Regions from separate parts of the Paenibacillus sp. FSL E2-0178 genome, predicted to be linked through region 1. Evidence: riboswitches for the same ligand, from Rfam matches in the RefSeq annotation. Region 1 holds a riboswitch; the other holds the start of a gene.
The links. Region 1 has a riboswitch for glycine ahead of MHI42_RS21155 (amino acid permease). Riboswitches for the same ligand answer to the same signal wherever they lie in the genome.

Region 1 (14,986 bases):
GGCAGTACTGATTGATCAGCGGTTTGAGACCATCGCATCCGGAAGCTTCGAGTGGGAGAATCTGCTTGAGGGCGGGTACTGGACGTATCATTTAACAGACATTATCAAGGGCCTGCAGGAGGCTTACCGTGAACTGAAGCAGGAAGTCCAGCAGAAATACGGTATTACGCTTACGACCGTTGGTTCTATCGGGTTCTCGGCAATGATGCACGGATATATGGCTTTTGACAGCGCAGGCGGGCTGCTGGTTCCGTTCCGGACCTGGCGTAATGCAACAACCGGTGCTGCGGCCAAAGAATTAACGGAGGTCTTCCAGTTCAACATCCCTGAACGCTGGACCATAGCGCACCTGTATCAGGCGATACTGAACGGGGAAGAGCATGTGCCTCAGGCGGAGTTCGTAACAACGCTGGGCGGGTATATTCACTGGCTGCTGACCGGCAGCAAGGCGATCGGGATCGGCGATGCTTCGGGGGTTTTCCCGATAGATGAGGCCACGCAGGATTACAATGCAGCGATGGTTGCACAGTTCGATGAACTCATTGCAGACAAGGGCTACCCTTGGAAGCTGAAAGATATTCTCCCTAAAGTGTATACTGCGGGCGAGCAGGCAGGGCTATTAACAGAAGCGGGTGCGTTAATTCTGGATGCGTCCGGGGAGCTGCAGCCGGGTATTCCGCTGTGTCCTCCGGAAGGCGACGCCGGAACAGGTATGGTTGCTACGAACAGTGTCCGCAAACGGACCGGTAACATCTCCGTAGGCACTTCCGTGTTTGCAATGATCGTGCTGGAGAAGGATCTTACAGCCGTATATCCGGAGATTGATATGGTTACTACTCCAGACGGCAGTCCGGTCGGCATGGTTCATGCCAACAACTGTTCCAGTGATCTCAACGCCTGGATCGGCCTGTTCCGTGAATTCTCGGAGGCGATGGGCTTTAAGGCAGACCCAGGGCAATTGTTCAGTGTCCTGTTCAATAAAGCACTGGAGGCGGATGCTGACGGCGGCGGTCTGCTGAGCTACGGGTATTTCTCCGGGGAGAATATTACCGGGATTGAGAAAGGCCGGCCGCTGTTTGTACGCTCACCGGAGAGCCGGTTCAATCTGGCCAACTTCATGCGGACGCATTTATTCTCCGCTTTTGGCGCGCTGAAGATCGGAATGGATATTCTGACCAAGCAGGAGCAAGTGTCCATCGACAGTATTCTGGCTCACGGCGGGTTATTCAAAACTCCTGTGGTCGGGCAGAAAATCGTTGCCGCTGCAATGAACGTCCCTGTCTCTGTCATGGCAACAGCCGGAGAAGGCGGCGCATGGGGGATGGCGATTCTGGCCTCCTACATGCAGAACAAAGCACAGCAGGAGCGTCTGGATGACTTCCTTGACCACAAGGTATTTAAGGATGTGGAAGGACAAGTCATCCATCCGGATGCGGCTGATGTGAAGGGCTTCGAGCTATTCATGGAACGTTACACTGCAGGGATCGCGATCGAGCAGGCTGCTGTAGATCATCTGGTAGAAAACGGGAGGGGTTAACCTATGTTGGAGCAACTGAAAGAAGAGGTATTCGAGGCCAATCTGGACCTGCCTAAGCATGGACTTGTCAAATACACCTGGGGCAATGTGAGCGCAGTTGACCGTGAGAAAGGCGTATTCGTCATCAAACCAAGCGGCGTCAGCTATGACAAAATGAAGCCTAGCGATATGGTCGTAGTGGATTTCGACGGTAACGTGGTTGAAGGGGAGATGAGACCTTCCTCGGATACACCGACACATGCGGTACTCTACAAGCATTATGCAGAAATCGGCGGCATCGTGCATACGCATTCGACCTGGGCGACCATCTGGGCGCAGGCCGGGCTGGATGTTGCTGTAATGGGCACGACACATGCCGACACCTTCTATGGGGCGGTACCCTGCGCACGCTTCCTGACGCAGGAGGAGGTTGACCGCGGCTATGAAGCGGAGACCGGACGCGTGATCATTGAGACTTTTGAACAGCGGGGCCTTGATATTATGGCAGTTCCCGGCGTCTTGCTGAAAGGCCATGGCCCGTTCACCTGGGGGAAGAATGCCCATGATGCAGTGATGAACAGCGTGGTGCTGGAGGAAGTGTCCAAGCTGAACCATTTTGCCCGCGAGCTGAACCATTTCGCTGAAGAATTGCCGCAGCGGATTCTGGATAAACACTATCTGCGCAAACATGGTAAAGGCGCTTATTACGGTCAGAAATAATCTGATTTATATATTATCCAAGAGAAGAGGATGAAATAATATGTCAACAGTAAGCGCTAAGCAATTCTGGTTTGTTGTAGGATCACAGCATCTGTACGGAGAAGAAGCCCTCGGTGAAGTCAAAGCTCATGCACAGGAGATGACGGATGCCCTCAATAACAGCGGTGTGCTGCCTTATCCGCTGGTGCTGCAGGATCTGGCGGTCAGCGCAGACAAAATCACTTCGATCATGAAAGAAGTCAACTACCGTGACGAGGTTGCCGGTGTCATCACCTGGATGCATACCTTCTCCCCGGCCAAAATGTGGATCCGCGGCACGAAGCTGCTGCAGAAGCCGCTTCTGCACCTGGCTACCCAATACAATGAGAGCATTCCTTGGGCTACTCTGGATATGGACTTCATGAACCTGAACCAGGCTGCCCATGGCGACCGTGAATACGGGTTCATCAATGCCCGCCTGAAGAAACAGAACAAAGTGGTAGTAGGGTACTGGGAACGCGCCGAAGTCCAGAAGCAAATTGCCGAATGGATGGACGTTGCCGTTGCATATAACGAAAGCTTCAATATCAAAGTGGCCCGCTTCGGCGACAACATGCGCAACGTGGGCGTTACCGAAGGCGACAAGGTAGAAGCCCAGATTCAGTTCGGCTGGACTGTGGATTACTTCGGAATCGGCGATCTGGTTGCATATGTAAACGAAGTGAAGGAAGAAGAAATTGATGCGCTGTTCGCTGAATATGCAGAGCAGTATGATTTCGATTACGGTTCATACAGCAAAGAAGCATGGGAAGCCAGCGTGAAGGTACAGGCCAGCTATGAAATTGCCCTCAAACGCTTCCTGGATGCCGGAAACTACAATGCGTTCACTTCGAACTTCGAAGACCTGCACGGCATGAAGCAGCTTCCGGGTCTTGCCGTTCAGCGTCTGATGGCACAAGGCTACGGCTTCGCCGGCGAAGGGGACTGGAAGACAGCGGCCCTGGACCGCCTGATGAAGGTGATGAGCCACAACCTGAATACCGGATTCATGGAAGATTACACCTACGAAATGGCTGCCGGCCAGGAAGCGATTCTGCAGTCCCACATGCTTGAGGTTGACCCGAGCCTGGCCAGCAACAAGCCGAAGGTGCTTGTGTCTCCGCTGGGTATCGGCGACCGCGAAGATCCGGCCCGTCTCGTATTCGACGGCAAGGCCGGCGAAGGCGTTGTGGTATCGATGGCTGACTTCGGCACTCATTACAAGCTGCTGATTAACGAAGTTACTGCCTTCGAGCCGACGGTTCCGGCACCGAATCTTCCAGTGGCCCGTGTGCTCTGGCAGGTGAAGCCTAACTTCCAGGATGGAATTAAGGCATGGATCGAGAACGGCGGCGGTCACCATACGGTGGTGTCACTCAACTTGACTACAGATCAGATCGTTACCTACGCCAAGCTGGTTGGCCTGGATTATGTAATCATTAAATAAATAGCGGAATAATGTTGGATCAAATGAGCGGATGGGCTATTGCCTGTCTGCTTTTTTTTAATGCAGAGCCAAGATATTACCGGTAAACTCATTCTCCGTGCCCGTGATTTTCTAAAATCCTGTACAAACTACAACATTCGCTTCATTAAATTGGACTAAATCGAAAATTGTTGTACAAAAAGCAGCATTTCTCCTCCTTCATACGGTTTAGCGTGGAAATTCTTGTATTTCATACAACAATCTATCTAAACAACCGGGTATCTGCGCATCCAAGTTGCAAAACGTACAACATTTATGCCGCTGCAGTGCAGGAGCGCACCCTAGAGATCTAGCCATAGGTAGGAGACTTTTATCACTGTTCAATACTCACATGCCGAGTAATATGTTAGAATATCAGAATGCATTAACGCTTCACCAATTTAATACATCACACGGGCTATGATTGCTATGGATCACACTATAGCAGGAGCAGCTTCTGGAGAGACTGCGGGAGACCGCAGCGCCGAAGGGTTCACAATCTCAGGCAAAAGGACAGAAGAGTACGGAATTTGTATTTGTCATGCTGATTAATTACGGTCAGCGGCGCAGGTAGCTTATTTTGATATTCTTATGAACCGGGAGATTGGATGACATCCAATCTCTTTTTTATGTTATTTGGCAGCAAAGCGTTGTACACATTAAGGGGGAAAATGGCAATGGCACAGACAGAATTAAAGAGAGATTTGGCGAACCGGCATGTACAGCTGATCGCTATCGGCGGCACGATTGGTACAGGGTTATTCCTGGGATCAGGCAGAGCGATTCAGCAGGCCGGGCCGTCCATTATGATCACGTATTTACTCGTGGGAATTGCCGTGTTTTTTGTGATGAGGGCGCTGGGTGAGCTGCTGCTCTCCAAAGCGGGATATCAATCTTTTACGGACATTGCTGAAGACTATCTGGGGCCGCGGGCTGCATTCATTACGGGCTGGACCTACTGGTTCTGCTGGATTATGACGGCGATGGCGGACGTGATTGCAGTGGGCGTATATGTGCAGTACTGGTTCGATATCCCGCAGTGGGTGCCGGCCGTCATCTGCCTGATTATTCTGTTAGGACTCAATCTGCTGACGGTCAAAAGCTTCGGCGAACTCGAATTCTGGTTTGCTCTCATCAAAGTCGTCACGATTCTTGCCTTAATTGGCCTGGGAATCATTCTGCTGGTCATCGGGTTCAAGACGGATGCGGGATCGGTGACGGTCCGCAATCTCTGGGAGCACGGGGGTGTGTTCCCGAACGGTGTCAAGGGCTTCTTATTTTCCTTCCAGATGGTTGTGTTCGCTTATGTCGGTGTGGAGCTTGTGGGTGTATCAGCCGCAGAAACAGCAGATCCGGAGAAAAATATTCCGTCGGCGATTAACAAAATTCCTCTGCGGATTCTCTTCTTCTATGTAGGCGCGCTCTTCGTCCTGCTGTGCATTAACCCGTGGACCCAGCTCAGTGCAGCTGAAAGTCCTTTTGTGCGAACCTTCAGCCTGGTCGGGATTCCGGTTGCTGCGGGCATTATCAATTTCGTCGTCTTAACCTCAGCAGCTTCCGCCTGCAACAGCGGGATGTTCTCGACCAGCCGGATTCTGTATAATCTGAGCAGAAGGAATCAGGCATCCCCGCAGCTCGGCAAGCTGAACCGAAATCATGTGCCTGCTAACTCTTTATTTATTTCTACAATAGTTATATCGGCCGGGGCGCTGCTCAGCAAGCTTATTCCGGGCCAGGCCTTCGGCATTGTCACCACGATCAGCGCCATTTGCTTCATCTGGGTGTGGGGGGTTGTGCTCGTATGTCATATCAAGTATAAGAAGAACCGCCCGGACTTACATGCCTCGTCCAAATTCAAAGCACCGTTCACACCGGTTATCAATTATGCGGTATTAACGTTGTTTGCCGCTATTCTGATCATTATGCTGTTCGCAGATGATACCCGTCCGGCGCTGCTGTTTACGCCCCTATGGTTCATCCTGTTGTTCGTCCTGTACTCCATGCGAAGCAAGAAGGAGAAAAGTGATGCCGATGTTAGTATAATCAATACATGAGTGCAAGAATGTTCAAACGCTACTGACATGTTGTCAGCAGCGTTATAAGGAGGAATCCGAAACATGAAGCATAGATTACTCCAATATATGACCCGGCTGACCTCCCTCAGTGAAGAGCAGCAGCAGGCTATTCTGGATGAGATTCTTGTTGTGGAATACAGCAAGGGAGCGACTCTGCTTAGGCAGGGGGAGGTTCCCGGTCATTGCTATTTCGTGTTAAAAGGATGTGTACGGCAGCATAGTGTTGACGTCACAGGCCGCGACATCACCTCGAACTTCTACACAGAGGAGCAGGCGATTGCTATCTTCAATGCGCATAAAGAGGAGGCTTCGTTGGAATACAGCCTGACTTGTCTGGAGGACTGCGTGCTGGTTGTCGGTGCGCTGAATACCGAGAGGGAAATGTACGCCAGACACACGCAGCTGGAGCTGATGACACGCCGGATGATCGAGGAGAACTTCGGACAGGTACAGGCGGAATTCGCCGCCTTCATTGCGGCATCCCCCGAAGACCGCCTCAAGGCACTGCTGCATCGGAGGCCCGGCCTGATCAGCCGCGTCCCCCAGCATCAGCTGGCCAGCTATCTCGGGATGACACCGGAGTCGCTCAGCCGGATTAAGAAGCGGCTTGAGCGCGAACACGCGCAGCCGGGACTTTGAACAGCAGCCAGATGCCAAGCCCCAGCTCCCCTGCGGTCATGGGCAGCATGAACACCCATTTGATGATTTGGAGGAATTCTCCACACCCTGGCACAAGTGTGCCGCACAGATGTACCACAATATAGCCGAAGCCTGCCAGCAGCAGCAGCACACTGACGGGCTTCGGAATATTCTCCGACCATAACGCCAGCACACCTATAATCAGCAGATGCCCCCCGAACAGAATCAAACCAGCCGACCATACCGCTTCAAAAGCATGAAGATTAAGCATGACCTCGGCCTGCAGCTCCCCTCGTGTGAAGCCGGAAAGTGCAACCTCCCTGTTACCGGTAAGAAGGGATACCACGATCAGACTGGAGACAGCAACCCCCAACACTGCCGTATAAGCCAGGCGCAGCCATGCTCCCAGCAGGGACAGGCCCGGATGCACAGGCTTCAGCACCAGATATAGGGCCCAAGCAGCTGCCACATCACAGGCCATAATCAGTACCCAGCCCAGAATCCCGGCCCTGAACAGCGACGGAGAGGCCTGAAGATTGGCGAAGGTCCCAGCGGCATCTCCATCCACTACCAGACTCCCTTGGACATATCCGTACGAGAGCGCCGCGGCAACCGCCATTACAATGAGCGATATTCCCCCGGTTCGAGCCACTGCAGCAGACATTAGCATAACCCCCTGATTGATTATTGATTGTGGTTATATTGTACTAAGGCGCCTGCAGGGCTTCATTGACTTAAGTTAAGAGGGCATGATTAAATTTTAAATATTAAATTTTTGAATAAAGGATAGTCATCGGAAAATGTCGAACCTTAATCTAGATATTTCTGTACTGTGTTCTGTACTGTGTAATGAGCAATTCAATAAAGGAGAACCCACATCCATGAAGAACATTATCCGCTCCCTTGAAGATATAGTGAACCTGGCACCGGTCCTGAAAGCTGCTTTTCCCTATGATGTATCTATTGCTGTCTGTGATGTGGAGAAGTTCATCGCGTATTTCCCTGGTACGTCCATTGATCTGGGAATTCGGGCAGGGCAGATAATTCTTGCGGACGAACCTCTGTATCATGCGCTGAGAAATGATGAATTCTCGAAAGCTAATGTCCCTAAGGACTACTATGGGTATGAATTCGTCGGTACGGTTCTTCCGGTACACGGAGAGGATGGAAGCGTCTGCGGGGCGGTCTGCATCCAGGTCCGCAGACAGACCGAGCTGCGCGAAATCGCTGATCAGATCTCGGTCTCCCTAAATCAGGCTAATGCCCGGATTGGGCATGTGGCAGAGGGCTCGGGACTGCTTGCCGATTTCTCGCAGAAGCTGCTGCTCCAGTCGGAAACGACCGCCGAAAGTGTCAAAAAAAGCGATGAAGTGCTGGCTGTCCTCAGAAAGGTCGCCGACCAGACGAATCTGCTCGGGATTAATGCAGCCATTGAGGCTGCCCACGCCGGGGAGAAGGGGCGGGGATTCGATGTTGTAGCGAAAGAAATCCGCAAATTCTCGAAGGAAACCGAGCAGTCTGCGCAGCGGATCCGGGATACCCTGGGGGAGATCCAAGCTGCGATGAAGCAGATCAGCCAATCCATCCATCAGATTGCGTCAGTCGGGCAGGAGCAGGCTGCTTCAACGAATGAAATCTCCAGCTTCATCGAGGAGATCCGGACGATGTCCGAGCAGCTGAACCAGTTCGCACAGAAGCTGTGAGGGAAGAGCGGCCATTCTCATAATTACAGATTCGCCAAAACAACGGCAAGCAGAGCAATGAAGGCCGGGAGGCCCTGAACCAAAAGAATGGATTTCTTGGCCGTAATGCCGCCATAGATGGCTGCAACCGCAACACAGATCAGGAAGAACAATTGAAGCTGAACACTGAAGGTATCGTTCGGATGCAGCAGGCTCCAGACTAGACCGGCAGCCAGAAAGCCGTTATATAATCCCTGGTTGGCAGCCAGCGATTTCGTTTCCCGGGCGAACTGCGGAGTGGTGCCGAATGATTTTTGCGCCCGCGGGGTAGTCCACAGGAACATTTCCAGCACTAGAATATACACATGCTCCAGTGCAACTAAGGCCACGAGTATTAAACTCACCATCATCATAGTAAATCCCTCTTTTCATAATTATGTAAGATTGATTAACGGAGAAATTAAATTGTTCAAAATATAATTTTACACTGTCTAAATATAGCCAAATTCTGCAATTTTGTCAATTTGGAATCCCTAAATTCCTTGAGGAGGCAAAACCGTTGTACCTAAGAATGCTGACATCTGTGGATGCGGAGGTTTACCGCGGGCTTCGGCTACAGTCGCTGCGGCTGCATCCGGAAGCCTATCTCAGCTCCTATGAATCGGAAAAGAAGCTGTCTATAGTCACCACCCGCATCAGGCTGGAGCCCTCGGAGAATAATTTCACGCTGGGAGCTTTTGATGCTGAGGAGAAGCTGGTGGGCATCGTCACTTTTTTCCGGGAGAGCCGGCCCAAAATTGATCATAAAGCTAATATATATTCAGTATATGTGGATTCGGATGTCCGTAAACAAGGAGTGGGCCGCCGCTTGATGATGGAGCTGATTGCCCGTGCGAGGCTGTTGCCGGGGCTCGAAATTCTGAATTTAACGGTAACCTCGAATAATGTAGCTGCCAAAAGACTATACGAATCTCTTGGATTCATCTGCTATGGCACAGAGCCGAAGGCGATGAAGCTTGGAGATGAGTATCTGGATGAGGATCTGATGATTCTGCTGCTGTAGCTGTATCGTGTTGACAAGCTCCCCGGCGGTGATCATAAAACATGCCAAAAAGCACAAGCTACTGACTTGTGCTTTTTGAGCTGATAATTGCTTGCGGAAAATTGGAATGTTCCGGGTATTATTGATTCGCAGCAGCCCGCTTCAGGATCTCCTGAACCTGGCTAACCATAGCGGCCGCGTCTGTACGGGTGATTCCAGCCTGCGGATTGAACTTGCCGTCAGCATCCAGCTTCACGATCTTCAAGGCGATGGCCGTCTGAATGGCTCCCGAGTTCAGGATATTGATCTTGTCGTTATCCTTGATCTCTACCGGAATCAGATTAAGCAGCGGCAGCTGGCCGCTGGTCTGGAGGGTATGCACCAGCAGGTAGGTGAACGACTCGCGGGTCATGCTGGCTGCCGGATCAATCTTGATCTGCAGATCAGCCTTCGGTCCTGCGGCTTCCTTGATCAACTGAACAGCTTGCTCAGCCGTAAGAACTTCGCTCTCTGCTGCGGGTGCTTGATGAGCCTTCAAGTATTCCACCGCTTTATTCACGATATCCGTACCGGCGGTACGTGTAATATCACCCTTCGGATTGAAATTGCCGGACTCATCCAGTGTAACGAAGCCAAGCGCCAGTGCGGTTTGAATAGCGCCCGAATTGGAGATATCCATCTGACTCTCATCTGCGACTTCAACTGGAATAAGCTTGAACATCGGCAGCTGGCCGCTGGTCTGGAGGGTATGCACCAGCAGGTAGGTGAACGACTCGCGGGTCATGCTGGCTGCCGGGTCGATCTTGATCTGCAGGTCTGCTTCCGGACCTACAGCCTCCTTAATCAATTGAACGGCCTCTTCGGCAGTAAGCGTCTCACTCAGCGCAGCCGGTGCCGGGTGTGCCTTCAGATACGCCAGCGCATTGCTGATCGCTACAGCTGCTTCAGCCCGGGTGATTTCCTGCTTAGGATTAAGCTTGCCACTTTCATCCAGCTTCAGGACACCGTAGTTCAGGGCGCGCTGGATCGAACCGGAATACTCTGCCTTAACTTGATTCTGGTCCTTATAATCAATAACAACCGGCTTGATCATCGGCAGCTGGCCGCTGGCTTCGATCGCATCAATGAGCTGATGTGTGAATTCTTCACGCGTTAATTTCTGGTTTGGCTTCAGGTCGGCGGGCAGATCCAGCCCGTGGACACCGGCAATAATGAGCGCTTCAGCGTACCAAGCGGAATCATTGGCATTCTTGAAATAGTCGGTAGCATGCGGCTCCTTCACAAACCGGATCAGATCAAGGTTCAGGTCTAGTGCATTTACGATCATCTGCACTCCTTCAGCCTCCGAGATACTGATATTCGGACCGAACAGGTCTTGGCTGATCCCTTTGATCAGGCCGCTATTCTGCAGTGCGATGATCTTGTCTTTGTCCTGCACATTGTTAATATCCTTGAAGGTTGCCGCGGAAGCGAACTGTTGTCCCGCGAAGCTGAGCGCCAGTGCAGCAGCTGCTGATATAGTAATGATCTTGAATGTATTCTTCATTGTCAGTCACCTCATAGAGTAGTTTGTGGTTTATTTGTGATCTTAGACGTGCCGTCCTGCAAAAAGGTTACAGCAGGTTTGAATTATCCGGAATTCCGGTTTATTAGGGTAGTGAGTGTTATCAGACATATAGGCAACATCCATGGCCGGATAATCACCTGAAGCGTCATCGAAGTCCATAAGCACGTATTGCCCGCGGCTGTCCCTGAGCATGTTGCCTGTATGCAGATTTCCGTGACAAAAGTATCTAGGCAGCTCTGACATACGGCTCCATAGTTCATTGCCATAGTGTTCGAGCGCAGCAACGGCAGGATAAGAATGAGCCTCTAAATAATCAAGAATGCGGACGGACTGCAGGGCATCGGCTGTTTTGAAGCTGCGGTATATTTTGAGTACATAACGCTTACCCCCGCCCTCTGCGAAATACACCCCGCCGATCAGCTCCCGGCGAAACCGGATGTATAGAGAAAGCTTAGCTATAATTAAAGTTACAGTAGGGAACAGCCCCGCAGACAAAAGTTAAGCCACCCGGCTTCCTGAGCCGGGTGGCTTATGTGCATCACTATCTTTTCACGGAAACAATCTGATTGCGGCCCTGATGCTTGGCTGCGTACAAGGCTTTGTCTGCCGATCTGAACAAATCGTTCAAGTAAGTTGTTGTGCTCATGGGCGGTGTGACCTTGAATTCCCCGATACTGAGCATTCCTATGCTGATGGTGATGGATATAGGCTCGTCTATATGATCAATTCTGATCTGGTTGGACTCAATGCTTGATTTAAGCTGCTCTGCCAACACATACGCCTCATCCTCTTCCGTATCGGGCAGGTAGATAAGGAACTCCTCGCCGCCATAACGGGACAGAATATCGGAGTGGCGCAGATTACGCTGCAGGACCTCTACCGTACTGCAAATGACCTCATCTCCGGCCAGGTGGCCGTAGCGGTCATTGACCATTTTGAAATAATCGATGTCGATCAGTATAATGGTCGAAGGGACCTTGGGATCCCGGTCCTTCATTAATTCATTCTCCAGCTGCTGCATGAGATAATGGCGGTTGTAGCAGCCGGTCAGGCTGTCGGTGATGGCCATCTTCCGGAGCTTGGCGTTCGTCTGGAACAGCTCTTCCTGGACTTTGATTAAGGCGGAATTGCGCTCCTGCAGAATGGTGTTCTGCTGGTTCGTCTCATCAATGAGGCGCCGAAGCTCGGTTATATTCTGGAAGGTGACAATCCGGCCCACCCTCACACCGCTCACCATAATCGGTGCGGCATGAATGCTGATGTACATTTGGAGTGCGGGATACATTAGTTCTGTCTCGGCTACCTCAAGCGGATGGTCACGGTAGGTTTGCAGGAACTGTTCAGTCTTCACGATATTGCCGCCGGGCAGGTGGCGGGCCATATCGAACCTCTGCCCGGGATTCAGCCGGATCTGGGGAAGCAGAGCCTGGTTGATCTCGACCACCTGTTCTTGATCGTCGAGGACAAGAATTCCGTATTCCATCGTATTGATAATATCCTGGTGGGCGATAGTTACAATATCAAACACTTTGTCCTGGTGAATGGTAATCACGAAGAAGGTAGCTGACACGACAATGCCTAGCGAAGTAAAGCCCGGAATGACCGGCAGATAATCGTCCAGTACTACGTTCAGGAACACATCGATCATCAGGAAGACACAGACGGCAAGAATCCCTTTTAGCATATACATGATCTGATTCTTGATTCGCGGCGCCTGATCGGAGACCAGAGCTACATAAATGATATACAGCGATACGATGGCGTGTAGAATAACAATAGACATGTTGATCCAGAAAATAGGTCCGTAGATCCGCTCAACATATCCGCCGTTTACCGGAAGAACAAACCAGCCGTTCGGATTCAGCACCACACCCAGCGACGACAGGAATGCCGGAACGAGCAGGGCGATTAATATTTTGCGGTTAAGAAATTGTGATTGGCCAGAGAGCAGAATGGTGAAGAAGATCCAGCCCGTAGTCAGCAGGGAGGCATCGATAAAGGCAAGCTTCACATAGAATAGCTGATAGATTGGATCATCAACGGTCCGGATGGCAAACTGGCAGTAAGGCCAGATCATCATGGAGAAATGAAAACCCAGGTAGACTTTGTGCAAATTGGTTATCGTACCTACAGAAGCAAATATGTATATAAACAAAAGGAACAAGACAAAGCACATCATCAGATCAATCCAAGACTCCAAGGCCAATATACTACACCTTCTTGATATATTTAGTGTTTTATTGATTTTTCTGGGTCAAAGGTCTTATATATTGATTTTAATATATAATTAGCGTGTGCAGATTACAAGATTTTTAAGTGATTCTATCGGAAGAATATGGTTGGGAGGAGAACAATATGAAATCTATCACCGTTCAGAATCTTACGGACAAGTTTCATTTGGAAGTGCTGGCAGGGGCGGAGCGCATGGACCGCGTCATTACCCGTCCACGGACGCACAGACCCGGGCTTGAGTTCGTCGGTTATTTCGATTTCTTTCCGATGGCGCGGGTGCAGGTACTCGGCCGCAAGGAGATCAACTATTTATTGACGCTGAGTGTAGAGGAACGCATGCTGCACATCGGCAATATCGTCAAATATCATCCGCCTTGTTTCATTGTAACGAGCGGCCAGCAAGAGATCCCTTATCTCACCTTATACTGTAATCAGGAGGGCATTCCGCTGCTGCGGACACCAGAGGTGACCACGGAGTTTATTGCCAAGCTGGACAGCTATCTGGTAAAAACACTGGCGCCGGAGCTGTCGATTCACGGGGTATGTGTCAATGTGTCGGGCATCGGGATTCTGCTTCGGGGCAAGTCCGGGATTGGCAAAAGCGAAACGGCGCATACGCTCATCCGGCGGGGCCACCGGTTCGTGGCCGATGATATTGTAGTGCTCAAGAAGCTGGGGCCGGCGACGCTGCTCGGGACGCATAATGAGACGACCCGCGAATTCCTGGCCCTGCGCAGCATCGGCCTGATCAATGTCGTACGCCAGTACGGGCGCAGGGCCTTCCAGGATGAGACTCGGATTGTATTAGACATCGAGCTGGCACCGTGGCAGGAGAATTCACTCAACAATGACCTGGAGCTGGTTCCCCAGTTCACGGAATATCTCGGCGTTCAAATCCCGCATATTGAGGTTCAGCTTCAGCCGGGGCGCGATGTGGCCGGCCTGATCGAAGCTGCTGCGAATAATTGGTATCTCAAGCAGCTTGGATACAGCGCGGTAGAAGACTTCATGAAGCGGATTGAAGACGGGATGCAGTCTTAAGGCGGGATAATCCCCTACACTCCAGGGCAACTTAGAATAAAGACAGCAGAGGGAGTGTACCCGAAATGGCGAGAAGAAACAGGAAATATGCGGTACCCGGGTCAGCCCAGGTCATGCAGACCTTCAAAGCAGAGGTCATGAAGCAGGAAGGATACCATGTGGATCCGAATCATCCGGACGATGTGAAATACGAGGTGGCGAAGGAGCTCGGTATCCCGCTGCAGGCGGGCAATAACGGCAATTTGACCACGGAATCAGCAGGGCAGATTGGCGGCAGAATCGGAGGCTCTATGGTCCGGGAGATGGTCCGCCTGGCACAGGAGCAGTTAGCGGGTAAGGGCAAATCCTAGAAATACGCGGTCCCTCCAATGGCCCAAGGCAGCGGCATGCTTTTGGGCTATTTGCAGTTTCTGCGCAGGTAATATTCAGAAAATGTAGACATATACCTTCGTCCGGAGCCGGTCCGGGCAGGTGATGATGCGGACCGGCTGCTTGTCAGGAAGAGCGAAGCAGACACTGATCACGGCTGCGCCCGGCGGCAGCTCCTGCCTGAACTTGGGAGCAAGCCGTTCCATGGCTCCGGGGAACAGGTAACAGAGCACAATATCGGCATCGCTATAAGAGCTTCTATATATATCGCCCCGCCTAAAAATGACCTTGCCCCGCAGCCGCTCCCGTTCACTCTTCACTGGCAGGAATCGTGTGCATACTACCGCAAACAGCTGTGAGAACCATAGGGGAAGCCTTGAGTTCTCTATGCCGGTCAGCCGTTTGCCGGGGCAGCGGCGGATGATTTCCAGGCCCAGCGTTCCCCAGCCCGACCCTGCTTCCAGAACATTGGCATACCCCGGGATACGGTTCACCTCCCCGGCTACTGCCGCCCTTACAGCCCTGGAGGCGGGCATCGGCGATATTCCGTTCTTCCAGCTTACGAGCACAATCCAGACTACGGACAGCAGAACGAGAAATGCAGCAATCCAGGGAATACT
Region 2 (14,986 bases), 500 kb from region 1:
CGGCTACCTAGATTCCAGGGTGTTCAGGAAGATTGTCGTATGAAATGCAAGAATTGTTCCGCTAAGCCGCCGGGATGAGGGGGATTGTTGTCTTTTTATACGAAAATAAACGTAGGCTTTAGCAGGGATGAGCTTAGCACGTGTTTTAAAAGTAACTCTTTCGGATAAACTTACTCTTAAAGGCGCAAAAAGTCCCCCTACCCCAATCTTTGAGCGATTTTTTAAAAATCAGCTCGTTTCGGGGGACGTCACTTGAACCGTTAAGCCTAACTTTTCGATTTGTTTCAAGTAATAAGCTAACGCCTTTTCCTTGGACGTGCTTTCCGGCACGTCCTTTTCTTCGTATCCGGATCTGTTTTTCATTAGGCTGTAAATAATCTTTATCAGTAAATGTGCCGTGGCTACACACGCTTTTTTGTCTCCACGCCGTTTTCGAACCCGTCTAAAGTGCTGACCGATGCGATTGGAGGATTTCTCATTCGCCCATGCCGCCTGGGTTAACGCGCGTTTCAAAAACTTGTTTCCCGGCAGACATTTCGTTTTAGATTTCCTTCCTGCACTTTCCTTGTTTCCTGGGCTGACGCCTGCCCAAGACGTCAATTGTTCCTCCGTTTCGAAACGCTGATGCACCTCCGGACCGAGTTCAGCAAAAATAGCTGCAGCCGTATTGCGTTCAATCCCAGGGATCGAATCGAGCCACTCCAGTTCTTCGGCATACGGTGCTAGCTTGCTTTCAATCCGGGCTTCCACTTGCTCGATTTGCTTCTCCAGATACAACAGATGATCCCAGTGAAGCCGCATCATCTCCCGATGATGACGACGCACACGCCCATTCAACGCTTCCATGAGTTCGGGGACCTTTTTCTTTAGTTTTGTCTTCACGAGCCCACGAAGCTGCTCTTCGTCCAGCACCTCACCATCCATTAATTGCTCCAGCAACAAGCGGCCCGATACGCCAAAGACATCCGTGATGAAACTAGACAATTTGATATTTCCATCCTGCAGCAGTTTATGAATCCGATTCTTTTCGGCCGTAATCGCTTGGACCATTTTCACCCGGTACCGCGTCCAGTCCCGCAGATCCCGCAGCTGCTCGGGCAGGACTACACTGGCTTGAACCAATCCGCACCGGTGGAGTTTCGCAATCCAAAAGGCATCATTCATATCGGTTTTTCGTCCAGGAATGTTTTTAATCGTCCGGGCATTCGCCAAGACGATGTCGCACGTCGATTCCAGTACATTCCAGACCGGTTTCCACAATACGCCTGTACTCTCCATCGCCACCGCCTGACACTGATTCGCGATAAGCCAGTCTTGAAGCCGCAATAATTCACGAGTTGTCGTTCCGAACGTCGAGATTTGCTTTTGGGGAGTGTGGTCCAGCGGTCCGTTTAGAATAAAAGCGACGACCGTTTTGTTATGAACATCGAGACCCGCACAGCATTCGCGTATAGCATCCATGAATCTATTCCTACTTTCCTGTCAATTCACAAATCATGCGCTCATTAGTGTAGAATTTTATACACGCACTTTGATGTGCAATAGGCGGTGCCTGAGAGTCGCAATGGGACAGTTTGTACAACAGGGTTTTTGGCCCCAATAAAGGCTCGTCCACAGATTTGTTATCTTCAGTTTTTCCAGGTTTAGAATGTAGAAACATAGAGAATACCTATTTTCATTCTAGGGGGTGACGCCACAGCGTCATGAGCGTTTGTACAACAATTTTGGAATACGGCCGTTTGTATGAGGGAATTGTTGTATTTTGGGCAGGATTTTCGAGAAAGGCGATAATAGCAGCCGGGCATCGTGCTTGAGTTGTTGGTTGTCTGCTACGACACCATCATCTACAGGGAGACCATCAGGATCAGTTACTATTAGAGCTGCCTGCATTCTTATTCGTGCGGCCATCTCACCATGTTCTGGAGTTCAATAAGATCAGCTTCAAGGAAGCGGATGTGTGTACCCGCTGGTTGGCGCTGGCGGTGATCCTGAACCGGAGCCACATGTATACGAGTTAGATCTGGACAAGCGGCGATTTGTTGCTCTTTAGCCATAGTTGAACATAACTATCATTATGCACAAAGAGACCTTCCTATTGAACCGGTTGCTAACAATTCCGATTTTATAAAGGGAGGTCTATTTTGCGGTGTTCAGCTATTCAGGTGTTCAGGCATTTATGTGTTTAAAGGTGTAAACCCGTTTCCCGTTTAAACAGCGGAGCGGACGGAACGATTGTGTAAAAGCGTTAGCGGTCGCCTTTGTGTCCGGATTTTCACCGATAAGGTGAAATCAAAAAAATCTGGACACAACAGCGATTGGAACAACGTTCCGTTTGCGGAGCGTCCACCAATGAACTACCACTGATCCTACTCCAAAACTAGACTTTTATAACTTAACGGACGATCAATTCCCCGTACTCTCATACTTAGACAATCCATACCGGAAGATACCATAGGCCGCAGCCGCGCTTCCTATTGCCGCAACAGGGGCGAGCAGCCACCAGCCGGACCATCCGCTTTTGCCGAAAATATAGGTTGCCGGATAAAAGCTGATGAACGCATAGGGCAGCACAGTAGAAATAAAGATGCGGATCGCCTGTGGGAACAGGGTAATCGGATATTTGGCCAGATCGGACAGGTTATGCACCATCAGCGGAAAGGCATTGCCCGCATTGCGGATCCAGAAGGCTGCGGAGTTCCCCGCGAGGTTGATCGATACCCGGATGATGACCGCAGTCAGAAACAGCAGGATTAGGATGGCGGCTTTGCCCAGCGTCCAGTGAACCGGGCTATGAACGAGCGACTCCCAGACGATCACTCCGCCGATCAGCAGATTGCCGAGTCCGTTGATGCCGATCCCGGTGCAGAACACCTGAAGGACAACGGGCACCGGCCGCAGCAAATAACGGTCCAGCTCGCCCATGTTGACCAGCCGCCCGAGGCGCCAGGTGCCTTCGAAGAACAAAGAGCCGATCCCCTCCGTCAGAAAGATCATGGCGTACATAAACGTAACTTCCCAGAACTTCCAGCCGTTAATATCCGGAATCCGGTCATAGATCACCCAGAGGAAGACAAACCCCAGAATCTGCGTCAAGGCGGCCGAGCACATCAAAATATAGAAGTCCTTATTATATTCCAAAATCGCTTTAAGCTGCTGCACATACAGCCGTTTGTAGAGGTAGAGCATTTGGGACATTTTCATTCTGCGGCCTCTTCCTGCCTTAGCCTCCATGGATGGTCACCTGGCGTACCGCCCAGTTCCACATTGCTCTGCCGGCAATCCAGAGTGCTGCCCCCCAGAAAAGTTGAATACCGATCAGCCGCAGACTCTCCCCGGTATCTGCCTGCTGCAGAAAAATCATCGACGGCGTGTGGATGATGGCCTGGAAGGGCAGCAGGAGCGCCAGCTTTTCCAGCCAGTCCGGGAAGAAGGCCAGAGGTACCAAAGCTCCGGACAGGAGATTGGTCAGAGCAATCCGTGTCCAGACGATGCCCATCGATCCGGTGGACCAGAAGCATAAAAGTGCTGCCAGATAGACAACGCCGAATTTCACCACGATTGCACCGAGCAGACTGACTGCGAACAAGACATAGACAGAGAGCGAACCCGGAAAGGTGACTCCGGTCAGGAAGGTAGCGAACAGGATCAGCAGCACCGTACTCATGCCGCCTTCAAGCAGGCTCGAGCCCAAGGTTTCCGCGAATCTTGCGGTCTGGAAATCGACCGGCTTCAGCAGGTCTACGGCGACGCTGCCGTCAAGGATTTTGCCGGAAATAGCCGATTCCGAATACCAGGACAACACGGAGTTGGCCAGAAAGGTAACCAGCAGATAGGTTTTCATTTGGTCCCAGGTATAGCCGCCTACCACCTCCCGCCCGCTGTAAATGCCCTGCCACAGGAAGTAAATGGCCAGCAGATTGATAGAGTTCGCCAGAAAGGTAATGATGTAAGAAATCCGGTAGGCCAAAACCCGTTGCAGGGAGCGGTTCGCGATACTTCTGTACATTTTAAACTGGGCAGCAGTCATCATCGTGTGTAAGCCTCCTTATTCCCCGGTTCCGGTCAGATCCAGCTTGCCGTCATAGACGGCCTTGATGACCTGCTCAATATTAGTATCTTCCATTCGGAAGTCGACCACTTCGCCATATCTCATCACCCGGCCCACCACTTCACTGGCGGTATATTCGTACCGGTCAAAAGAGACCGAGAATTCCTGCGCGCTCTGCTGCGCAAGCTTCATTCCGGGTGTCTGCGCGAGCTGCGCATATAACTCCGGCATCGGCGATCCGACCTGAAAGAAGATGACACGGTTTTTGGCAAAACGGGCCTTCACCTCGCTCAGACTGCCGTCATAAATAATCGCCCCATGGTCGATGATAATCAGCCGTTTGCACAGATCCTCAATATCCCCCAGATCATGGGTGGTCAGCATCACCGTAGTGTTCTGCTCCTGGTTGATCTGTTTGATGAACTCGCGGATTTTTTGCTTCACGGATACGTCGAGGCCAATGGTCGGCTCATCCAGATACAGAATCGGCGGGTTATGCAGCAGGGCTGCGGCCAGATCGGCGCGCATCCGCTGACCCAGGGAGAGCTTCCGGGCAGAGAGATGGATGAACTCGCTCATTCCCAGCATTTCAGTGAACAGCTCCATATTCGTCTTGTAGACGGCGCCAGGAATCTGATAAATATCCTTCAGCAGCGAGAAAGACTCCACAATCGGGATATCCCACCACAGCTGGGTACGCTGGCCGAACACGGCGCCAATCTGGGCGGCATTATCCATTCTTTTTTTGTACGGATTGATACCGTTTACAGAAACAGTGCCGGCTGAGGGCATGAGGATTCCGGTCAGCATCTTGATGGTGGTCGATTTGCCTGCACCGTTCGGGCCCACGTAGGCTACCGTCTCGCCTGCTTCTACACTCAGGTCCAGCGGCTTAACCGCCACCTTCTCGATATGCCGGGGCAGGAACAGGTGCTTAACCGCTCCCCCCAGGCCCGGCTCCTTCACTGCCTGCATAAAGGACTTGCTCAGCCCTCTGGCTTCAATAATACTCAAGGCTAACCCTCCTGGAAATTACTTTGAAAGCGCGTTCGCTTGTTCGCAGCATATAAATTTATGAATCCCAATCTATGTAAAAGACGTATGAATAAATATATCACTGCGGCAATGTCGAAAACTATCACAATCCATCGAATGAATATATTTATTTAGATTATTATGGCGAATGATGCTGCAAAAAAGCGGCTACCCTGGTTAACTAGACTAACCGGGATTTGCCGCTTCGTTCGAGAATGGCTTTGAGGAGTAACCCTATTAACAGTGGCAGCACCAGCTGAACTTCCAGTCTCCAGTCTACAGCGTACAGGTCTACAAGGTTGATCTGCTTCAATAGAACATAGACCACGTTGTACATCAGGCAGGAGCAGCTGACCGTGAGCAGCGGGATTAGGGCCAGATTGCTTTTGGAGCGGAGCAGCCTGTAACCCAGGAAGAACATTAGTGTATAGCTGATCATGATCGCCAGCGCATAATTACTGCCGAAGCGCATGAATGATACCATAGCGGTTGCCAGATTCAGGACTGCCGAGATATAGCCAATGCGAAGCATGTAGAACCTCCTTGCTGAAAGGGTACGGTCCTTATTACAGGACAACATAGCCGTTTTCACTTGTGATTTTTGACTGCAGATTTTTCTATTTTACAGCGCTTGCAGGTTCATTTACAGGTCCAATGCTGAATGTTTTTTATTCCGTGATTGTATGTTATAATACTTTCTTTTAAAATCGGTTATATAGGAAATGGTAAAAATGGAGGAGGATCGTCGTGAGAATCTTTGAACAATCGAGAGCATGGAGCGTGCCCGGAGATTTGGAAGCACAGCAGCTTGAAGCCTTCCGGCCGCTTGACGCAGAGCAAATCGAATTACATAGCGGGCAGTCCGGAGTTTCTTTTCCAGAAGAATCGAAAGAGCATATCTATCATAGAGCCATGATATCTTCCATCCGCAGTGAAATGAATAAATTAAGCCAGCTGCTCTCTATTCCTTATGTTGTATTCCTGACGGACAGGGAGGGAACCATTCTGGAGCTGGTTTGTTCTTCTCCGGTTACCCGGGATGAGATGGAACAGGCGGAGCTGCGTCCGGGGGTTAGCTTATGCAGGCAGCGCTCGGGCATGAATGCCGTATCCTTGGCCATGGAGATGAATTGCATCGGGGTAGTGCGGGGGGCGGAGCATTCCGACCAGGCCTTCCAGAACTGGAACTGTGTGTGTGCTCCGCTGCAGAATGAGGATACCGTCTTCGGATATGTGGACATTTCTTTTAATAGAGGAGAACCGATTGAATTCGCCATTCCGTTCGTGCAGCAGATTGCCGAGAATATTATGGAGAAGTGGATGGAGAAGAACCCGGAGATGCAGCAATACCGCCTGGAAGCCACCTTACAGGAATATAAGCTGACCGCGCGGGAGCAGGATGTAGCAAGGCTATGGTTACTTGAGAAAAGCGCGCTGCACATCGGGAGTGATCTGGGCATCAGTGAAGGCACGGTTCGGAATATGCTGAAGAGTATTTACAGTAAAATGCGGGTGAATGACCGCTTCCAGTTCGTCAAACGGCTAACGCCCTAGAAGGCGCGTAACGCTATATATACATAAGAATAGCCGGGCAGTGATACTAGCGTATCGCTTGCCCGGCTATTTATTTGCGGTGAAGTCATTTCGCCTGCGCGTTGCCGCCAGTCGCGTTTAGCCGCAGGAGCAGTTCAGTACCGGCTTCCGCGCGGCCTGGGTCTCATCCAGACGGCTGATCTCTGTGGTATGGGGTGCATTAATTACGATTTCTGGTGTCTCCTGCGCTTCCTTAACGATCTGAATCATCGTCTCAATGAAGCCGTCCAGCGTTTCCTTGCTTTCGGTTTCAGTCGGCTCGATCATCATACATTCCTCTACGGTCAGCGGGAAGTACACGGTTGGCGGGTGGTAACCAAAGTCGAGCAGCCGTTTGGCAACATCCAGGGTACGTACGCCGTACTGCTTGAGGTTTCTGCCGGACATGACGAATTCATGCTTGCAGACACCCGGGAATGGAATTTCGAAATAAGGTGCCAGACGGTGCATCATGTAATTGGCATTCAGCACAGCGTTCTCGGACACCTCGCGCAGTCCGTCCGGGCCGTAGGTGCGGATATAGGCGTAAGCGCGGACCAGAATACCGAAGTTGCCATAAAAGGCTTTGACGCGGCCAATAGATTGCGGCCCGCCGGAGTCAAGCGAGAAGCTGCCGTCTTCGTTCTGCACCACCGACGGCTGGGGCAGGAACGGGATCAGCTTCGCCTTCACGCCGACCGGCCCGGCTCCCGGACCGCCGCCGCCGTGCGGAGTACTCATCGTCTTGTGCAGGTTGAGATGGACCACATCGAAGCCCATATCGCCCGGGCGGGTGATGCCCATGATGGCGTTGGAATTCGCTCCGTCATAATAGAGCAGACCGCCGGCTTCATGGACAATCGCGGCGATCTCTACGATCTGCGTCTCGAACAGTCCGAGAGTACTCGGGTTCGTGAGCATCAGCGCGGCGGTGTCGCTGCCGACCGCAGCCTTCAGCGCTTCGAGGTCGACCATTCCCTTATCATTGGAAGGGATGGTGACGGTATCGAGTCCGGCGGCTGCGGCGCTGGCCGGGTTGGTTCCGTGCGAGGAATCCGGCACGATGACCTTGGAGCGGACCTCATCGCGGCTTTCATGGTAGGCGCGGATCATCATCAGGCCGGTCCATTCGCCATGGGCACCGGCGGCAGGCTGCAGGGAGACGGCATCCATGCCGGTCAGTCCGGCGAGATCCTTTTGCAGTGTATACATCAGTTCAAGTGCACCCTGGATGCTCTCTTCCGGCTGGTACGGATGGATCTTGGCAAGGCCGGGGAAGCGGGCGACATCTTCATTGATCTTCGGATTATATTTCATCGTGCAGGAGCCTAGCGGATAGAAGCCGTTATCGACCCCGAAGTTACGCCGGGACAGGGCAGTATAGTGGCGGATAACATCCACTTCGGATACTTCCGGCAGCACTACCGGCTCGCTGCGGAGCAAGCCCTCGGGAATCAGTGAGCTGATGCTCTCTTCCTGCGGCACATCACATAGAGGCAAAGAGTAAGCCGAGCGGCCGGGCCGGCTTAATTCAAAGATCAAAGTTTGTTCCGGTTTCATATACAGCCCTCCAGTGCAGTGGCGAATTCGTCAATTTCGGTTTTGCTTCTTTTCTCAGTCACGGCAACCAGCATATGTCCGGCCAGCTCTGGATACTCGCGGCCCAGATCATAGCCGCCCAGATAGCCTGCCTTCAGCAGCCTGGAATTCACTTCACTGACGTTGCTGCCTTCCGGGAGCTTCAGGACAAATTCATTGAAGAACGGGGCTGTGAAGACGCGCTCTGCACCGGTGATTTCAGCCAGCCGTCCGGCGGCATAATGGCTCTTACGGATGTTCAGCTCGCCAACCTCGCGCATGCCCTCTTTGCCCATGACGGACAAGTAGACAGAAGCGCATAACGCCAGCAGCGCCTGGTTGGAGCAGATGTTTGAAGTCGCCTTCTCGCGGCGGATGTGCTGCTCGCGCGCCTGCAGGGTCAAGACGAAGCCGCGCTTGCCGTTACGGTCAACGGTCTGGCCGACGATCCGGCCCGGCATGCGGCGCATCAGCGGTTCGGCAACCGCGAAGAATCCGCAGGTTGGTCCTCCGAGCGATGCGGCGATACCCAGCGGCTGTGCGTCGCCGACTACGATGTCGGCGCCCAGCTTGCCGGGCGTTTCCAGCACGCCGAGTGCAATGGGATTCGCGCTGACCACGAGCAATCCCTTGACGGCGTGGATCAACGGCTCAATCTGGCGCAGATCCTCGATGCCGCCGAAGAAGTTGGGCGACTGGACCAGAACAGCGGCAGTATCGGCATCAATGGCCTCAGCCAGCTTGGCAAGATCGGTAACCCCGTCCTTATAATCGATCTCCACGATTTGCAGGCCCCAGGCATTGGCGGAAGTGCGAAGTACCTGGCGTGCTTCCGGGTGTACCGTACGGGAGACAATCAGCTTTTTGCGTTTGGTGGCGCCTGCGGCAAGCACGGCTGCTTCGGAGAAGGCCGTTGCGCCGTCATACATACTGGCATTGGCGACCTTCATACCGGTCAGCTCACAGATATACGACTGGAATTCAAAGATCGCTTGAAGCTCGCCTTGGCTGATTTCCGGCTGATAAGGGGTATAGGCAGTATAGAATTCCGAACGGGAAATAATATGGTTAATGACAACAGGAATATGGTGGTCATAGAGGCCAGCGCCGAGGAAGCTGGCATGGGTATCAAAGTCGGCATTTTTGTCAGCCAGACCCTTCATATGGCGCAGCAGCGCATATTCGTCCAGCGGGCCGGACATTGGCATCGTTCCCTGGTAGCGGACAGATTGAGGGATGTCAGCGAATAGCTCATCAATGGACTGAATCCCTACAGTTTCCATCATCTCTGCGCGGTCTTGCTCCGTCATAGGCAGATAGCGGTGCTTCATTACGGCTTCACTCCTTGGCTCTTTTTGTAGAACGGGGCTTTGATCACGGCAGCCTTCAGCTGTTTGCCGCGGATCTCCACATACACCTCTGTGCCGATCTCAGTATAGGCAGCATCCAGCAAGGCAAGTCCGAGATTACGTTTCAGCGTCGGTGATTGTGTGCCGGTTGTGACTTCACCGATCTTCACACCGTCTGCATATACGGGATAATGGGAGCGGGGAATCCCGCGGTCGATCATTTCAAGCCCCACAAGGCGGCGCGGGAGGCCGGCTTCCTTCTGCTTCAGCAGGGCATCACGGCCGATAAAATCCGCTGTGTCCAGCTTCACGAAGAACTGGACACCCGCTTCGAGCGGCGTAATATCCGCCGAGAGCTCCTGGCCGTACAGCGGCAGCTTGGCTTCGAAGCGGAGCGTGTCGCGTGCGCCGAGTCCGGCAGGGGTCAGGCCATGCGGCGCGCCTGCGGCCAGCAGACCATTCCAGAGTGCAGCCGCTGTGTGGACCGGGGCGTACAGCTCAAAGCCGTCCTCCCCGGTATAGCCGGTGCGGGAGAGCAGTACAGAAACGCCGCAGACCTCGGCGTGTTCGATGAAGTGGAAGGGCTTCAGCTCTGCGAGCGGGGCAGAGGTAACTTCGGCCAGAATCTTCTCAGCCAGCGGACCCTGCAGAGCGAGCAGCAGCGTCTCATCGGAGACATTCTTCAGGCTGACACCGCTGAATTCAGCGGTGAGATGCTCCTGCAGCCACTGGAAGTCCTTGTCGATATTGGAGGCGTTCACGACGAGCATGTAGCGCTCATGGTCCAGGCGGTAGACGAGCAGATCATCTACTACGCCGCCATTCGGATAGAGCATCAGGGTATACTGCGCTGCACCATCTGCTAGGCGGCTGACATCATTGGTGGTCATCTGCTGCAGGAAGGCTTCAGCGCCGCTGCCGTCAACCATGAATTCACCCATATGCGATACATCGAACAGTCCGGCCTGCTGGCGGACCGCTTCATGTTCCTTAACGATGCCAGTAAACTGCACCGGCAGCTCCCAGCCGCCGAAATCAATGCATCTGGACTCCGCATAAGCGGCATAGAGATCATAAAAAGGCGTTCTTCTCAAAGACTCCATCGTGTCACCCCTTAGTCTGTTTACATGCAAAAAAGGACAGGCGAAAGTCCATCAATGCACATCAAACATGCATCAATAGACGTTCGCTCTGTCCTTTGTACCTGAGAGTTACCCTGCTATCCTGCCCGCAGGTTTCCCCGTTGGTGATCCGTTTCCTGTTGTCCAGGCTGTGGATGCTCTCCAGAGATGCGTCCGGCAAAGGTCCTTTTGCCTGAGAGATTCACCCATCCCGGGCTTACTCCTTCGGCGCTGCCCCTGAGGGTCAGTCTCTCCCTATGCCATCATTCGCAAACCATATGTTTTTCTACTGACTCCATTAAACCGGGTTTACAAGCACGATGTCAATCAAAAAACGTCAAAAAGATGACAAATTTAATTTTCCTGTCAGTTATATTGACATTAGGCAAGGTCATAACTTAGGCTATAACTAAATTTAGAACTCCAAATGTGGAAAAGAGGCGGCTTGGAAATGAGTGAAGTGTTGGACAACCTGCTATACAGCGAAGAGCATGAATGGGCACAGCAGGGTGAAGGACGCGTAGTACGTGTGGGAATTACGGATCATGCGCAGCATTTATTGGGCGACATCGTGTTTGTTGAGTTTCCGGAAGTCGGCGCAGCCATTTCCGCGGGCGACAGCGTAGGCAGCATCGAGTCTGTTAAGACGGTGTCGGAGCTGTACTCGCCGGTATCCGGCAAGGTAACCAAGATCAACGACGCACTCGAAACCAGTCCGGAGCTGATCAATGATCAGCCATACGGCGGCGGATGGATTTTTGAGCTGGAGCTTGACGGTGAGTTCGCCGAGGCAGCTTCCGGCCTGCTGGATGCGGCTGCTTATAAGGAATTGGTTGGGGAATAGTTTCAACCGTTTATGTACCCGGATTTTTTGAATAGATGACTGAACTGGATTTACGAACAGATGAACATGACAGGCTTCTCTTATTACATTAGATGTTACTAATGTGAGAGGTCTGTCTTTTTGCGTTTCTGTATCATTCCGGAAAGCTGAGCAGGCCCGGATAAATGCGGGGAGCCAAGTGCCAAAGGGCGGGGAGCAGAGCCAAACCCGCAACGGCAAAGATAAGGCACAGCAATAGGAACCGGTATCTTTTTCTGGGACGGGTATTGGGTTTGAGCACGAAGTAATACACACCGGCCGAATAAAACGGGAAAAGCACCACGGCAGACATGCCCATACAGACCAGAAAGGTGGATTCCCCGGCGGAGGAAGGGATCATGGCTTCCGGGTTATAGACCGGATTGATCTGCAGAAAGAGGATCACAAATGTCAGATAGGCGAAGAGTAAAAGAAGAGGGAAACAGCGGATGCGTCCATCCTCGGACAAACCGTACAGCATCCACCAGACCCCGAGCCAGGGCAGGGCAAAGACTGCGCCGGCAATAAGGAAGTCAATGCCTATATACATCAGTTTATCGGGTGGATACAAATGGGCCAGGTCTCCCCAGAAGTAATCGGAGGAGAAGAACATCATAAATACAGATAATAAACCCGCGAAGAAGGTGATTATTCCCTGGGCAAAAACAATCATGATCAGCGAAACCAGCTGCCGCAGAAAATAGAGATAACGGGTGGCGTCCGGTGTCGTTCCGTTTGTAGTCTGCATAGCGTTCAATCTCCTTATACTAGCAAATGGTTGCCGTGCCTTCTCATCTGCAGAACTCTGAGCTGATTCGCTTGCGGATTCGCGTTATTCTTCCTCCTGAAGCTGCCGCAGGACAATGAGTTCGACCCGGCGGTTTTTTTGCCGTCCTTCAACGGTAGTGTTATCGTAAGCAGGTCTGGTATCCGCGTAACCGGCATATTGGAAAGTATCGGGGCTAAGCCCCTCGTTATCCAGGAAGAAGCGCAGCACAGAGAGTGCGCGGGCGCCGGATAGCTCCCAGTTATCCGTGTAATCTGAAGCGGCGGTTACCGGAACATTGTCGGTATGGCCTTCGATGCTGATCGTGGCACCGATTCCGCGGAACAGGCCGGAGAGCTGGCGCAGTGCCGGAAAGGCAGGTGATTTCAGCTCAGCTTTGCCGGCATCGAACAGGAACCGGTCGCTAAGCGTGATGGCAATGCCCTGCGGTTTATCCGCTACAAAGATCTGCTCCCCAAGGTTGTTATCTTCCACGTATTTGGTGATTACCCCCATAAGCGCGGCCAGTTTGGCCTCCTGCTCACGAAAAGCGAGCTCGCGCGCCGAAGGCTGGTGTTCTGCAGTTTCCCCGTTTTGCCCGGATGTATCTGTGCCCGTCCCGGTTCCGTTCGAACCACTCTCCTTCACATTGCCCCCGGAAGAAAGACCGCCACCAGTGCTTCCGCCTGCTTCCTGTTCATTCGAGACTGCGGCTCCCGTGTTCCCCTGATTACCATCCAGCACTCCATTTCCGCCTTCAAGCACAGGACTGCCGCTCTTAAAGGTATCAGATAATGAACCGGTAACGATCGCGTATTTTTGCGTATCCAGACTGCTCATGGCGTACAGGATGATGAAAAAAATGAGCAGAAGCGTAATCAGATCCGCATAAGTAATCATCCAGCGGTCTCGGTTCTCCTTACCTCTACTACGTCCCTGGCGGCGGTTTCTTTGTCTCATAGCGGGTCTCCCGGGTTATTATTGCTGCTGCGTCTAGGTGAGACATCGGGAATAAAGGCGGTCAGTTTTTTGCGGACCAGATGCGGATGATCCCCATTCTGCAGGGACAGGATACCGACAAGCAGCATCTCCATGCTGCCCAGTTCGCTTTGGCTGCGGGATTTGATTTTGGAGGCGATGGGTAAAAATATAAGATTAGCACTGGCTACGCCATAGAGCGTTGCTGTAAAAGCTACAGCGATCGAGGCCCCCAGATTAGAGGGATCCGTCAGATTGCTCAGTACCCGTATTAATCCCATTACGGTGCCGATGATGCCCATAGTCGGAGCATAGCCGCCGGCGGCTTCGAAGATTTTGGCATAGCCTTCATACTTCAGTTCCTTGGCGTCCATCTCCAGTTCAAGAATTTGCCGGACCTGATCAGGATCGGTGCCGTCGACAATTAGAAACAGCCCTTCGCGGGTAAAGGTATCGGGGTGCTCCTCCGCTCTCTTCTCCAGTGCGAGCACGCCGCCGCGGCGCGTAATCGCCGCCATGGAGATCAGCTCTTCGGCCTTCTCCTGGGTGGTGTCGGGATGTCTGCCGAATGCCAGGCGCAGAGCCGCCGGGACGCTGCGTAATCTGGAGGCCGGAAAACTGATGAGTACAGCGGCAAGGGTGCCGCCGAATACGATCAGCGCGGCGTTCAGCTGCAGCAGGCCGGATAAGCTTCCGCCTTCCCAGAGAAAGCCGCCTATCATTGCGGCAAGGCCTGCCAGCAGGCCGATAATTGAAGTGATATCCATAAGTTCAGGCTCCTTAAATTTCTATATATTATGGTTTGCATCAATCTGGGCAACGCTGTATAATAAACGGGAACGTGTATTCCTATCTTCCATATTTTTCAGTACGGTATGGATAGGCAACTATTAGGGCTACAATTATAATATATTCATATATTTTAGACGATAGAGGGGAGACGGGCAAATGAGTGATATTGTCGTCAGTACAAAGACATTTGAACTGGAGTCCGAGTATACACCCCAGGGCGATCAGCCTCATGCCATAGAAGAATTATTGGACGGCATCCGGCAGGGCAAGAAGCACCAGACGCTGCTGGGAGCGACAGGTACAGGCAAGACCTTTACCATCGCACAAGTGATTTCCAAACTGAACCGCCCGACGCTGGTCATTGCGCACAACAAGACGCTTGCGGCGCAGCTGGCGAGTGAGTTCAAAGAATTTTTCCCGAACAATTCCGTTGACTACTTCGTCAGTTACTACGATTACTACCAGCCTGAGGCGTACATTCCTTCCTCCGATACCTTCATAGAGAAAGATTCCAGCATAAATGAAGAAATTGACAAGCTCCGGCACTCCGCCACCAGTTCGCTGTTTGAACGGCGTGACGTTATTATTGTTGCGAGTGTGTCCTGTATTTACGGCCTCGGTTCGCCGCAGGAATACGGAAGTATGCTGTTGACACTGCGGGTAGGGATGGAGAAGCCGCGCAATCAGATTCTGAGCAGGCTCGTGGAGATCCAGTACCAGCGCAATGACATTAACTTCGTACGCGGGACGTTCCGGGTACGCGGCGATGTGGTCGAGATCTTCCCGGCTTCACAGGGGGAGCATGCGATCCGTGTGGAGCTGTTCGGAGATGAGATAGAGCGCATTACCGAGATTGATGTTCTCACAGGAGAGCTGATTGGTGAG

Region 2: linked by a shared signal. The riboswitch ahead of gcvT (glycine cleavage system aminomethyltransferase GcvT) and the one ahead of MHI42_RS21155 (amino acid permease) in region 1 are both predicted to bind glycine.

What each region holds. Positions count from the first base shown of each region.
Region 1 is NZ_CP151953.1:4,861,730-4,876,715, forward strand. Features, by position in the region: gene MHI42_RS21140 (FGGY-family carbohydrate kinase) at 1-1,537, shown strand, start outside; gene MHI42_RS21145 (L-ribulose-5-phosphate 4-epimerase) at 1,541-2,236, shown strand; gene araA (L-arabinose isomerase) at 2,277-3,701, shown strand; glycine riboswitch at 4,167-4,246, shown strand; gene MHI42_RS21155 (amino acid permease) at 4,397-5,773, shown strand; gene MHI42_RS21160 (Crp/Fnr family transcriptional regulator) at 5,837-6,433, shown strand; gene MHI42_RS21165 (DUF4386 domain-containing protein) at 6,390-7,097, opposite strand; gene MHI42_RS21170 (methyl-accepting chemotaxis protein) at 7,315-8,136, shown strand; gene MHI42_RS21175 (DUF1304 domain-containing protein) at 8,160-8,528, opposite strand; gene MHI42_RS21180 (GNAT family N-acetyltransferase) at 8,687-9,178, shown strand; gene MHI42_RS21185 (S-layer homology domain-containing protein) at 9,297-10,703, opposite strand; gene MHI42_RS21190 (phosphotransferase) at 10,746-11,219, opposite strand; gene MHI42_RS21195 (diguanylate cyclase) at 11,266-12,903, opposite strand; gene hprK (HPr(Ser) kinase/phosphatase) at 13,080-13,997, shown strand; gene MHI42_RS21205 (alpha/beta-type small acid-soluble spore protein) at 14,063-14,347, shown strand; gene MHI42_RS21210 (class I SAM-dependent methyltransferase) at 14,423-14,986, opposite strand, start outside.
Region 2 is NZ_CP151953.1:5,366,271-5,381,256, forward strand. Features, by position in the region: gene MHI42_RS23325 (IS110 family transposase) at 229-1,461, opposite strand; gene MHI42_RS23330 (ABC-2 family transporter protein) at 2,404-3,201, opposite strand; gene MHI42_RS23335 (ABC-2 family transporter protein) at 3,221-4,030, opposite strand; gene MHI42_RS23340 (ATP-binding cassette domain-containing protein) at 4,046-5,062, opposite strand; gene MHI42_RS23345 (hypothetical protein) at 5,265-5,615, opposite strand; gene MHI42_RS23350 (helix-turn-helix transcriptional regulator) at 5,831-6,637, shown strand; gene gcvPB (aminomethyl-transferring glycine dehydrogenase subunit GcvPB) at 6,755-8,215, opposite strand; gene gcvPA (aminomethyl-transferring glycine dehydrogenase subunit GcvPA) at 8,212-9,564, opposite strand; gene gcvT (glycine cleavage system aminomethyltransferase GcvT) at 9,564-10,685, opposite strand; glycine riboswitch at 10,875-10,970, opposite strand; gene gcvH (glycine cleavage system protein GcvH) at 11,155-11,547, shown strand; gene MHI42_RS23375 (hypothetical protein) at 11,681-12,313, opposite strand; gene MHI42_RS23380 (flagellar motor protein MotB) at 12,398-13,291, opposite strand; gene MHI42_RS23385 (flagellar motor protein) at 13,288-14,076, opposite strand; gene uvrB (excinuclease ABC subunit UvrB) at 14,258-14,986, shown strand, end outside.